2 linked regions of the Aquibium oceanicum genome follow. The protein of the gene in region 1 interacts with the protein of each later gene in a pairwise test. Links are inferred from orthologs where the notes say so. Each region holds a gene or a part of one and is shown on either strand. Other genes may lie near its edges. The genes, in order: dnaE and rplL.

Region 1 (4,442 bases):
CGTCATCCGCACCGGCCCGCCGCCCGACCAGTTGCCTTCCAGCGATTTCAGGAAATCCTCATCCGAAGCGCTGGCCGGCGTCGCCAAGCCGAGCATGAATCCGAATAGCAGAAGGATGATCTTCTTCATTGGCGTCCGATCTGGGGTAGCGGCATTGGTGAACCCATGTTGAGCTATCTGAGCACTGGCGTGCGTATGACAAGCGATAGGAATGCGCGGACGCAACACGTTGTGTGACAGCGCCAGCACGTCGCGTGAGGACGCCGCCTAGACCAGTTCGACCTCGACCACACCGGGCACGGCGCGCATCGCCGATACGATCTGCGGGGAGACCTTGTAGCGGTCGGGCAACTCGATTTCGACCTCCCCCTTGCCGCCTTCCTTGATGACGATGAGGCTCACCTGCCCCTCGCCGCGTTGCGACAGGCGCGATGCGAGCGCGGGCACCGGGTCGGCATCGCGCAGGTAGACCCGCACCGCCTGCTTGATCCGGCCGGCCTCGTCCTCCAGCGACTGCACGGTCTGGATGCGCAGATTTACACCTTCCGGCCGGTCCTCGGCCGCGACGGTGATGACCAGCGATCGGCCTGGCTCCAGATGGTCGCGGAACTGTGCCAGCGTTTCGGAAAAGAGCACGGCCTCGTACTGGCCGCTGGTGTCCGAGAAGGTGACGACGCCCATCCTGTTTCCGGTCCGCGTCTTGCGTTCCTGCTTGGAGGTGACGGTGCCGGCAAGGCGCCCGGCGGTCGCGCCACGCTTCACGGCGGCGGAGAATTCCGCCCAGTTCTGCACCCGCAAGCGCTGGAGCACGGTCTTGTACTCGTCCAGCGGATGGGCCGAGAGATAGAAGCCGACCGCCTGAAACTCCCGGTGCAGCATGTCGGCCGGCTCCCAGGGCTCGACCGCGGGCAGCCGCAACGGCTCGCGGGGGCCGGCGAGCGCCATGCCGAAGATGTCGTGCTGGCCGGACTGGGCGTCTTCCGCTGCACGCTGCGCCAGCCCCATCATGCGTTCGACGCCGGCGAAGAGTTCGGCCCGGCCGCGCTGGAAGCAGTCAAGCGCGCCGGCGCAAACGAGGCTTTCCAGAACCCGCTTGCCGACGATCCGGGGATCGATGCGCTCGCAGAAATCCTCGAGGGTCTCGAACTGCTTTTCCTTCCGCTTCGCCACGATGTGCTCGACGGCCGCCTCGCCGACGCCTTTGATGGCGGCGAGCGCGTAGTAGATGCGGTTCTCGCCGACCTCGAAGGCGCGGTAGGAGGTCTTGACCGACGGCGCCACGACTTCGATGCCGAGCCGCAGGGCGTCCTGCCGGAAGTCGGCCAGCTTGTCGGTGTTGTTCATGTCGAGCGTCATGGACGCTGCCAGGAACTCGACCGGGTAGTGCGCCTTCATGAAGGCGGTCTGGTAGGAGACGATGGCGTAGGCCGCCGCGTGCGACTTGTTGAAGCCGTAGTCGGCGAACTTCGCTAGGAGGTCGAAGATGAAGTCGGATTGCTGCTTGGAGACGCCGTTCTTGACCGCGCCCTCGACGAAGACGCCGCGTTGCTTGTCCATCTCGGCGCGGATCTTCTTACCCATGGCGCGGCGCAGAAGGTCGGCCTGTCCGAGCGTGTAGCCGGCCAGTTCCTGGGCGATCTGCATCACCTGTTCCTGGTAGACGATGACGCCTTGCGTCTCCTTCACCAGGTGATCGATCTTGGGGTGGATCGAGGCGATCTCCTCCTCGCCGTGCTTGCGGGCGTTGTATGTGGGGATGTTCTCCATCGGGCCGGGGCGATAGAGCGCCACCAGCGCGATGATGTCCTCGATGCGGTCGGGCTTCATGCCGATCAGCGCCTTGCGCATACCGGCGGATTCCACCTGGAAGACCCCGACGACCTCGCCTCGCGCCAGCATCTGGTAGGTCTTCTCGTCGTCGAGCGGCAGCTTCGACAGGTCGATCTCGATGCCGCGACGCCTGACGAGCTTGACGGCGGTGTCGAGCACCGTAAGCGTCTTCAGGCCGAGGAAGTCGAACTTGACCAGTCCCGCATCCTCGACCTTCTTCATGTTGAACTGCGTGACCGGCATGTCGGAGCGCGGATCGCGGTACATCGGCACGAGTTCGGACAGCGGGCGGTCGCCGATGACGATGCCCGCCGCGTGAGTGGAGGCGTGGCGGTAGAGGCCTTCGAGCTTCTTGGCGATGTCGAGCAGCTGCTCGACGATCGGTTCCTTCTCCATCTCCTCCTGGAAGCGCGGCTCGGCAGCGATGGCATCGGCGAGCTTGACCGGGTTGGCGGGGTTGGCCGGCACCATCTTGCAGAGCCGGTCGACCTGACCGTACGGCATCTGCAGCACGCGCCCGACGTCGCGCAGCACCGCCCTCGCCTGCAGCGTCCCGAAAGTGATGATCTGGGCGACCTGGTCACGACCGTATTTCTCCTGCACGTAGCGGATCACCTCGTCGCGGCGGTCCTGGCAGAAGTCGATGTCGAAGTCGGGCATCGACACGCGGTCGGGATTGAGGAAGCGCTCGAACAGCAGCGAGAAGCGCAGCGGGTCGACGTCGGTGATCGTCAGGGCATAGGCGACCAGCGAGCCGGCGCCCGAGCCGCGCCCCGGACCGACGGGGATGTCGTGCGCCTTGGCCCATTTGATGAAGTCGGCGACGATGAGGAAGTAGCCCGGATATTTCATCCGTTCGATGACGCCGAGCTCGTATTCGAGCCGTTCGGCATATTGCTCGTGGGTGTAGCCGGGCGAGGCGCCCAGCGTTTCGAGGCGCATGGCGAGGCCTTCGCGCGCCTGGCGCTTCAATTCCTCCGTCTCGGCCATTTCGGCGGCTTCCGCGTCGTCGGCGGACGAGGCCGTGAAGCGCGGCAGGATCGGGCTGCGGTTCCTCGGAAAGTAGGAACAGCGCATGGCGATCTCGACGGTGTTGTCGATCGCCTCGGGCAGGTCCGAAAAGAGGGCAGACATCTCGGCCTGGCTCTTCAGGTAATTGTCCGGGGTCAGCCGCCTGCGGTTGTCGTCGCCGATCACCGATCCCTCGGCGATGGCGATCAGCGCGTCGTGCGCGTCGTAGTCTTCGCGCGCAGGGAAGAACGCCTCATTGGTGGCGACCAGCGGCAGTTCGTGCCGGTAGGCGAGGTCAACCGTCGCCGCCTCTATCGCGCGGTCGTAGCCCTTCGGACGCTGCAATTCGACGTAGAGGCGGTCGCCGTAGACGCTTTTCAGCCTGAGCAGGCGGTCCTCGGCCAATGCGGGACGGTCCCCCTTGAGGGCGCAGCCGATCGGGCCGCCCTCGCCGCCCGTCAGGCAGATGACGCCGTCAGACAGCGCGGCGAGCCACTCCTCGCGCACCTGCACCGGGTCGCCGGGCGGGGTCTCCAGATAGGCGCGGCTGACGATGCGGACGAGATTGGCGTAACCCGCCTCGGTGGCCGCGATCAGCACGACCGACGCGCGCTCCCGGCCGGCGGCGCGCCCGTGGCCGCGGCTCGACTGTGGCTCCTCGCCTGCGAAGGCGATTTCCAGCTGGCAGGCGATGATCGGCTGGACGCCGTCCTTGGCCGCGTACTGCGCGAATTCGAGCGCGCCGAAGAGGTTCGACGTGTCGGCAACCGCGATCGCCGGTGCCCCGTCTGCGACCGCGTGCGCCACGATCTTCTTCAGCGGCAGCGCGCCTTCGAGCAGCGAATAGGCGGAATGGACGCGCAGGTGGACGAAGCTGCGCGCGGGCGCCGGTGCCAGCGGAGCGGCGGCTTCCGCAGCGGCACGCTTCAACGGATCGCGGATCTTGCGTTCTTCGGCCATGCGACTCGGGGCTTCAGGATGTTTCTCCCGGCATCATTCTAGGTGACGACGGATGCGTCCAGTGCGGAAGGCCGACGGTACACAGCTATCGGGTCGGCACACCGATCAAGAAAACTGGTGCCGGGTCCCGCATTGAAGGGTCAAAGATGCAATATCGAGTGACAAGTTCCGGCAGTTTCAGGCGAACTCCATGATCACCGCGTCGACAGCCAGGCTCTCGCCCGGCTTGGCGTTCACCTTCGTCACGGTGAGGTCGCGGTCGGCGCGCAGGACGTTTTCCATCTTCATGGCCTCGACGACGGCGAGCGTCTCTCCGGCCTTGACCTCCTGCCCTTCCTCGACCGAAATCGAGACCACCATTCCAGGCATGGGGCATAAGAGAAGCTTCGAGGTGTCCGGCGGGAGCTTGACAGGCATCAGCCGGTCGAGTTCGGCGGTCGCCGGCAGCATGGCGCGGGCGGTCACCGACATGCCTTTCCAGGCGATGCGCAGGCCGTTGGCGATAGGCCGCAGCTGCGCCGTCACGGAACGGTTCCCGACGGTTCCGCGCCAGACCGCCTCGCCGGGGCGCCAGCTGGATGCGACCGTCAGCGGCTTGCCGCCGGCCACGCGCAGATCGACCTCGAGCGGGATGGAAATCA
Region 2 (3,149 bases), 450 kb from region 1 along the record:
CGCACGGTGCGCGTGGCGGTGTTTGCGCGCGGCGCCAAGGCCGAGGAAGCGACCAAGGCCGGTGCCGACATCGTCGGCGCGGAAGACCTGGTCGAGACCGTGCAGAAGGGCGAGATCAACTTCGACCGCTGCATCGCCACGCCGGACATGATGCCGCTGGTCGGCCGTCTCGGCAAGGTGCTCGGCCCGCGCGGCATGATGCCGAACCCGAAGGTCGGCACCGTGACGATGGACATCGCCTCGGCCGTCAAAGCCTCCAAGGGCGGCGCCGTCGAGTTCCGCGTCGAGAAGGCCGGCATCGTGCATGGCGGCGTCGGCAAGGCCTCCTTCGATCTCGACAAACTGGTCGAGAACGTGCGCGCTTTCGCCGATGCGGTCGTCAAGGCGAAGCCCGCCGGTGCGAAGGGCAACTACGTCAAGAAGGTCGCGGTGTCCTCCACGATGGGCCCCGGCCTCAAGATCGATCCGTCGACGCTGACCGTAGCGTCCTGATCCGATTTCTCCGGAAAACCCCGCAAAGGGTTTCCGGATAACGAATTCCGGGCCTCCGGGCCCGGATTCCGGAAGGGTAAGACCTTCCGGTGCGGGAGGGAAACCTTCCGTAATCCTGTCCGAGATTGCAGGCGGTCCAGGGTCACCTGGTCCTTAATCCGCATGGGTCTGCATGAGACGGGGACGACCCGACAAGGGAGCCGCGAGGCTCCGGAGTAGGTTCGAACCGTGTTTGCCTTTTGTCTGCGCGTTGTGAGGGATCCGTTCCCGCGGAACGTGGCGAAAGGGGGCAGGATCCTCGAGTGCCGCTCGGGCGATCTTTATCGATGGCCCGGCCGGCAAAAGGCAACCCGACGGTTTCTCCCGCAAGGAGGGCCGTCAACTGGAGATAGGCAGTGGACAGAGCGGAAAAGCGCGAATTCGTCACGGACCTGCACGGGGTGTTCAACACCTCGGGTTCGGTCGTCGTGGCCCACTATGCCGGTATCACCGTTGCGCAAATGAACGATCTTCGTACGAAGATGCGCGCAGCCGGCGGTACCGTAAAAGTCGCGAAGAACCGTCTCGCCAAGATCGCTCTTCAGGGCACGGAATCGGAAGGCATGCAGGCCCTGTTCACTGGACAGACCCTGATTGCGTATTCCGAGGATCCGGTTGTGGCGCCGAAGGTCGCGTCCGAATTCGCCAAGGGGAATGACAAGCTCGTCATTCTCGGCGGCGCAATGGGTGCGACCGGACTCGACGCCGAAGGTGTGAAGGCGCTTGCGACGTTGCCGTCGCTCGATGAGCTTCGCGCCAAGCTGGTGGGGATGATCTCCACGCCGGCAACCCGGATCGCCCAGGTCGTCAACGCGCCGGCAGCCCAGTTGGCCCGCGTGTTCGGCGCCTATGCCCGGAAGGACGAGGCGGCATGAGGCCGTTCCTCGCTGTCACCATCACACGTTCGAACCTCATGAAGGAAAAAGACAATGGCTGATCTCGCCAAAATCGTTGAAGACCTGTCGAGCCTGACCGTCCTCGAGGCGGCTGAGCTCTCGAAGATGCTCGAAGAGAAGTGGGGCGTTTCCGCTGCCGCTCCGGTCGCGGCCGTGGCCGCCGGCGGCGGTGCCGCTGCTGCCGCTCCCGTCGAGGAGAAGACCGAGTTCGACGTCGTGCTCGCCGATGCGGGCGCACAGAAGATCAACGTCATCAAGGAAGTCCGCGCCATCACCGGCCTGGGCCTCAAGGAAGCCAAGGACCTCGTCGAGGCCGCTCCGAAGGCGGTCAAGGAAGGCGTCAACAAGGCCGATGCAGACAAGATCAAGGACCAGCTCGAGAAGGCTGGCGCCAAGGTCGAACTGAAGTAGTCATCGCGTTCCGGCGGACGGGTCCTCCCGTCCGCCAACCCGCCGGGTTCGCCCGGCGGCGAACGACGCGAATGGTTGGGAACCCTTTTCCTGGCGGCCGCAAGCGGCTTTCAGGCAACGGGTTTTCGCCCGTTTTGGATAGCCGCTGCGCGTAGCCTGCAGCGGATTGGAAGACAAGCCAGTAAGGCAGCAAGGAGCGACGATGGCCCAGACCCACACGTTCAATGGTCGCAGGCGCGTACGCAAGTTCTTCGGGAAAATACCGGAAGTTGCGGAAATGCCGAACCTCATCGAGGTTCAGAAAGCATCCTACGACCAGTTTCTCATGGTTGAGGAGCCGAAGGGCGGCCGGGCGGACGAGGGTCTGCAGGCCGTTTTCAAGTCCGTGTTCCCGATCTCCGACTTCTCCGGAGCCTCGATGCTGGAATTCGTCAAGTACGAGTTCGAGGCCCCGAAGTTCGACGTCGACGAGTGCCGCCAGCGCGACCTGACCTACGCCGCGCCGCTGAAGGTGACGCTGCGCCTCATCGTGTTCGATATCGACGAAGACACCGGCGCCAAGTCGATCAAGGACATCAAGGAGCAGGACGTCTACATGGGCGACATGCCGCTCATGACATCGAACGGCACCTTCATCGTCAATGGTACCGAGCGCGTGATCGTGTCGCAGATGCACCGTTCGCCGGGCGTCTTCTTCGATCACGACAAGGGCAAGTCGCACTCCTCGGGCAAGCTGCTGTTCGCCGCGCGCGTCATTCCCTACCGCGGCTCCTGGCTCGACATCGAGTTCGATTCCAAGGACGTCGTGCACGCCCGCATCGACCGCCGCCGCAAGATCCCGGCGACGTCGCTGCTGATGGCGCTCGGGATGGACGGCGAGGAGATCCTCGACACGTTCTACAACAATCTCACCTACGAGAAGGACGGCGACAACTGGCGCGCGCCGTTCTCGCCCGACCGCTTCCGAGGTCGCAAGGCCGTGGCGGAACTGGTCAATGCCGACACCGGCGAAGTGCTTGTCGAGGCCGGAAAGAAAATCACCGCGCGCCAGGCGCGGCAGCTGGTCGAGAAGGGCGTGAAGTTCATCCGCGCCACCGAGGACGACATCTACGGCAGCTACCTCGCGCGGGACGTCGTCAATCCCGAGACGGGCGAGATCTATCTCGAGGCCGGCGACGAACTCGACGAGAAGACGCTGAAGGTTCTGCTCGACGCCGGCATGACCGAGATCGAGGTGCTCGACATCGACCACGTCAACGTGGGCGGCTACATCCGCAACACGCTGGCGATCGACAAGAACGAGAGCCGCCA

Evidence for each region.
Region 2: the proteins of dnaE (region 1) and rplL interact in binary tests that used the Escherichia coli proteins (3 or more experiments, as listed by UniProt). The link is inferred for Aquibium oceanicum from one-to-one orthologs.

The regions. Positions count from the first base shown.
Region 1 is NZ_CP018171.1:2,877,717-2,882,158, forward strand. The notes cover bases 68-4,200. They hold dnaE (DNA polymerase III subunit alpha), read right to left. Parts: upstream 3,802-4,200; coding sequence 268-3,801; downstream 68-267. Other genes in these bases: BSQ44_RS14040 (hypothetical protein), read right to left, coding at 68-129; BSQ44_RS14050 (acetyl-CoA carboxylase biotin carboxylase subunit), read right to left, coding at 3,979-4,200. In the rest of the region: more of BSQ44_RS14040, read right to left, coding at 1-67; more of BSQ44_RS14050, read right to left, coding at 4,201-4,442. UniProt on the Escherichia coli protein: DNA polymerase III is a complex, multichain enzyme responsible for most of the replicative synthesis in bacteria. This DNA polymerase also exhibits 3' to 5' exonuclease activity. The alpha chain is the DNA polymerase catalytic subunit.
Region 2 is NZ_CP018171.1:3,325,060-3,328,208, reverse strand. The notes cover bases 310-3,149. They hold rplL (50S ribosomal protein L7/L12), read left to right. Parts: upstream 310-1,460; coding sequence 1,461-1,838; downstream 1,839-3,149. Other genes in these bases: rpoB (DNA-directed RNA polymerase subunit beta), read left to right, coding at 2,041-3,149; rplJ (50S ribosomal protein L10), read left to right, coding at 888-1,406; rplA (50S ribosomal protein L1), read left to right, coding at 310-492. Outside these bases: more of rplA, read left to right, coding at 1-309. UniProt on the Escherichia coli protein: The binding site for several of the GTPase factors involved in protein synthesis (IF-2, EF-Tu, EF-G and RF3). Is thus essential for accurate translation.